Regions from separate parts of the Curtobacterium sp. MCJR17_043 genome, predicted to be linked through region 2. Evidence: predicted binding sites of a transcription regulator. Region 2 holds the regulator's gene; the other holds the start of a gene.
What was found. The regulator HspR, encoded in region 2, represses chaperone genes until heat shock. The targets are predictions, from matches to a motif close to AAGTTGAGTCNNNNNGACTCAACTT.

Region 1 (2,379 bases), 500 kb from region 2:
CGACGCGGGCGCCCTGCACGTCGAAGTAGACCGGACCGTCGACGTGCCGCAGGTCGATCGACCGCTCCGCCCAGGCCTGCGCCGTGGGGTGGTCGACCGCGCCCAGCACCGACGCCGCCGACGGGAGCGACTCCGGGTCGGGGACGTCCACCGGGAACGGGTCCTGGTGCTCCGCTCCGGCGTCCGGCACCTGGAAGGACGCGATCATCGAGAAGATCGGGAGACCGTTCTGGTACGCCTGCGCCCGTCGGGTCGCGAACGAGCGGCCGTCGTGGATGCGCTCCACACCGAAGGTGATCGGGACGTCGATCGCACCGGGGCGCAGGAAGTAGCCGTGGACGGAGTGGATGTCACGGCCCTCGATGGTGGCCTGCGCCGCGACGATGCACTGCGCCAGCACCTGGCCGCCGAAGACCCGTCCTCCGGGGGACCAGTGGCTGGCACCGGTCAGGATCGTCTCGCGGGTGCTCGCTCCGGTGTCCTCGAGTCGCAGGGTCGTGAGGAAGTCGGGTTCGCGGATCACGCCGCCAGTCTACGAACGGGTCCCGGTGTGGCCGAGGAGGGCGCGGGCGCACCCATCGCGGCGCCGCGGTCGACGACGCCCGACGGGGCCGGGTCCTCCTGCTCGATGGCGTCGTCCGCGACGTCCGCGGAGACCGTTCCCTGCGGGTCGACGAGACCCGCCGCCGTCGGGGACGTCCGGAGCAGACTCCACGCCGCCACCGCGACGAGCGCTCCACCCACGCTGGCCACCCACGGGGTGAGCGCACGGGACCAGAGGTCGGGTGCGACGAGCCAGACGAGGTGGTTGGCGACGACCGAACCCGTTCCGCCCAGGAACAGGGCGAGACGAGGACGGAGGCTCGGGCCGGCCAGCAGCCCGGTGACGACGAGGACCGAGAGCAGTGCGTTGACGAGGTGTGGCATGGGCGGGACAGGAGGAAACGAGACGGGACGAGATGGGTGGGGACGACGGCTGTGCCATCGGGAGGCGGGGCGACGGGCCGACCCGCTGCGGGTCGGCCCGTCGCCCTCGGGGTGCGTCGGCTCAGCTGCCGGAGCCACCCTGACCGACCGCGAGCGGCTGCGCGCCGGCCGCGGAACCGGTGTCGGCACCGCTCGTGCTGACGGCGATCTTCCGGGGCTTCGACGACTCCTGCACGGGGATCGTGACGCTCAGCACGCCGTTGTCGTAGTGCGCGGCGATCCGCTCGACGTCGAGGCCGTCGCCGAGGGTGAGCTGACGGACGAACGAGCCGGGCTGGCGTTCCCGCGTGAGCCACTGCGCGCCGTCGGGAGCCCCGAGGGTGCGCTCGGCCCGGATGGTGAGGACCGATCCGTCGACGTCGATGTCGACCGATCCCGGATCGACTCCGGGCAGGTCGACGTCCATGACGTAGTGGTCGCCGGCGCGGTAGAGGTCCATCGGCATCGAGCGGGGCCCGGCTGCTGCTCCGCTGAGGAGGGATCCGGCGAGACGGTCCAGCTCGCGGAACGGATCGAAGGTCATGGCCATCTGAATCAACTCCTTCACTGAGTGCTTCGCGGTTGAGTCGCCGTGACTCAACTGCCATCCGTTCTAGCACTCGAACCCGAAGAGTGCCAAGAGTGGGCTCAGAGCTCGCTGAGGGCCGGACCAGGGAGCGTCAGGACGGTCGCGGCTAGGATCGACGGTGACATGAGCAGCTCGTTCACCCTTCCCGACGCCGCCTCGCTCGGTGACCTCCGCACCTACCTCGGACGAGCCGCTCGGATCGAGGACGGGTCCGTCCGCCTCATCGCCGACTCCGGTGTCCTGGCCGTCTACACGGCGATCCTCTACCCGCTCGGGCTGCTCGACGAACTGCCCACCGTGCTCGGTCTGCGCACGTTCGCCCTCACCCAGCCGGAGCACATCGACGTCGTGGTGCCGCTCCGCTCGTTCCAGGAGCGCCTGCGTCTGCTCGCGGAGGCGAACGACGTGGAGCACGCCGACGCAGCCGACCCGACCCGGGCGACCCCGATCGAGGTCGAGCTGCCGCTCGAGGTGCACACCGTGACCTGGGCTGCGATCTCCCCGCCCCGCGGCGGCTGGGTGCCGCTGCCCGACGTGTCGGCGGAACTGCTGCACCGTGCTGCGCGCCAGGGGATCGACGAGGTCGCCGCCTCCGTGCCGACGAGCTCGGGGGGAGTCCATCGTCCGCCGCGTCCGTTCCGAGGTCTGGGGTCGGCCGATCCCGGGCGTCGAGCACCTGCCGGCCGGCGCGGGCTTCGCCGCCGAGAGCCTCGGCTTCCTCGGGACCGAACCGGTCCGGCTGTTCGAGACGGGGCCGTGGAGCCGGCTGACGACCTCCAGGGGGGCACGTGCTCGTGAAGCGGCGGGCCTGGACGCTCAGTTCC
Region 2 (2,379 bases):
CCGGCGGCTTCCGCGGCTTCGGCGGACCGACGAAGGGGCGTGACGTCACCGCGACGACCACGCTCGACTTCGCCACCGCGATCGCCGGCGACACCGTCAAGCTCGCGCAGGGCAACGGCCGACCGGTCAACGTCCGCATCCCCGCGGGCGTCGCCGACGGCCAGAAGATCCGGCTGCGTGGTCGAGGCGAACAGAGCCCCGACGGCGGCGAGGCCGGCGACCTGGTGGTCACCGTCTCCGTCCGCAAGCACCCGGTGTTCGAGCGCGACGGGCAGAACCTCCGCGTGGACGTCCCCGTGACGTTCGTCGAGGCGGCGCTCGGCGCCACGATCCAGGTGCCCACACTCGGCGGCGAACCTGTCAAGCTGCGGGTCGCCCCGGGGACGCCCTCGGGCCGGGTCCTCCGGGTCAAGGGCCGGGGCGTCCCGGGCAAGAACGGCACCGGTGACCTGCTCGCCACCGTCCAGGTCGCCGTCCCGTCCCACCTCTCCGACAAGGCCCGCGCAGCGCTCGACGCCCTCGCGGACGCCCTGCCGGACGAGGACCCCCCGCGAGGACCTCCTCGCGAAGGCGCGCGGCTAGCCGCGCACCGAACCGCACTGCACGACCGGCCAGGAGGCTCGGCGCGGCTCCGTCAGGGACCCGAGCCGAGCCTCCAGGCCGGCAGGGTGGGCGCGCCGCCGGCGCGTCCCGTCACAACCGGTGGTGCGGGCACAGACTGGTCCCGCACCACGCGCACGACGGAAGGAGCGCTCGATGACCGAGATGGACGAGAACTCGCCCGTCTTCGCGATCGCGGTCGCGGCGGAACTCGCCGAGATGCACCCGCAGACCCTGCGGCAGTACGACCGGCTCGGCCTCGTCGTGCCCGGGCGCACCCGTGGCGGGTCGCGGCGGTACTCGATGCGCGACATCACCCAGCTCCGCGAGATCGCGCGGCTCGGGTCCGAGGGTGTGTCCCTCGAGGGCATCCGGCGGGTGCTCGACCTCGAGAACGAGAACGCACAGCTGCGCACCCGTGTCCGGGAGCTCGAACGGGCACTCGCCGACCAGCTCATCAGCCGTCCGGGTGCTCGGGTGTTCGCCGCGACGACGACCGGCGCCGCGGTGCCCCTGCGTGCCGGCATGCGGCCGCAGCGCAACACCGCCGTCGTGCTCTACCGGCCGCAGCGCTGACGAACCGTTCGCCCTGACGGTGCCCGTCAGCAGTCGAGCGGCGGATCGGCGAGCGAGCGGGCCGCACTGCCCGCGGCACTGCACGGCCCGGAGCCGTCGGGCCGCTCGTCCGCCGGGACGCACCGATCGACCATCCGGCGACGTGCTCGGACGGAGCGGATGACCTGGCGGATGCACTCCTGGCACACGGTCAGCGCTCCGCATGTCCTCGGAGCGGGTCGTCGTCCCCGTCACCGGCGTCAGCGCGATCCGGGTCCGGCAGCAGGTGCACCGCCCAGGTCGCTCGCTCCGCCAGCCGTCCGTCACGTCCGTCCACGGCGATCCGCAGCGCGACGACACCGTTGCGGATGTGCTCCCACGGCAGTGCCTCGTGCAGCCGGTCGTTCCGCAACCGGAAGGTCAGGCCGTCGAGTGAACTGAGCAACGCCGCCGACAGCATCGGGTTGTGGCACTCGTTGATGAAGGTCCGGTAGACCGGCGTCGCCGCGTCAGCCGTCGGCATCCATCCCGGCTCCTGCATGCAGTCGAGCAGGACGCCGAGACGACGGAACAGCGAGGACCGTGACCGGTCGCTCAGCGACGCGACGGCGAGCCGCACCACACCGCCGAACAGGAGCCCCAGGGCCTGCAGCGCAGGGAGGACGTCCTCGTCCCGCGGCACCGCCACGCGTGTGTACCGGTTCGCCCGCAGTTCGACCAGACCGAGGCGACCCAGGTCCGCGAGGGCCTCCCGCACCGGCGTCCGTGAACACCCGAGCTGCAGCGCGAGTTCGTCGTCGTCGAGTCGTTGGCCGGGACGGAGCCGTCCGCTGATGATCTCCGCACGCAGACGCTCACGAGCGACGTCACGGAGCAGGGTCTTCGTCCCGGGGGTGGGTCGCGCTACGAACATCGGCCCCTCTCGCGGTGCTGCGGAGCCCGGGCGGTCCGGGCGTGTTCCGACCGTACGACTCCTGCTGCACGATGTCGCGTGTGGTATATCGGTGTTCTCCAGCGCCGGGTTGCAGACCGGGGAACGGGACTGCCAGTGCGCCGCGGCTACTCTCGGTCCGTGCCGTCCTTCGACTTCGCCGACCACTTCCGGCGCCACGCCCGCGAGCAGGGCCCGGACCTCATCGCGATCGACGGGACCGACCGGTTCCTCCTCGACGAGGCTCCGCACGTGCACGGCGACGCCCTGCGGCACCCGGGCGCCGTCACGGT

Region 1: a site for HspR is predicted at 1,546-1,570, ahead of DEJ15_RS07190 (Hsp20/alpha crystallin family protein). Genes of this name have one in related genera too.

What each region holds. Positions count from the first base shown of each region.
Region 1 is NZ_CP126259.1:1,368,061-1,370,439, forward strand. It holds gene DEJ15_RS07180 (acyl-CoA thioesterase) at 1-523, opposite strand, end outside; gene DEJ15_RS07185 (hypothetical protein) at 520-927, opposite strand; gene DEJ15_RS07190 (Hsp20/alpha crystallin family protein) at 1,049-1,516, opposite strand; partial or broken gene DEJ15_RS19420 (DUF8010 domain-containing protein) at 1,679-1,924, shown strand; gene DEJ15_RS19425 (DUF8185 domain-containing protein) at 2,112-2,379, shown strand, end outside.
Region 2 is NZ_CP126259.1:869,114-871,492, forward strand. It holds partial or broken gene DEJ15_RS04595 (DnaJ C-terminal domain-containing protein) at 1-582, shown strand, start outside; gene DEJ15_RS04600 (heat shock protein transcriptional repressor HspR) at 766-1,176, shown strand; gene DEJ15_RS04605 (GntR family transcriptional regulator) at 1,367-2,068, opposite strand; gene DEJ15_RS04610 (class I SAM-dependent methyltransferase) at 2,228-2,379, shown strand, end outside.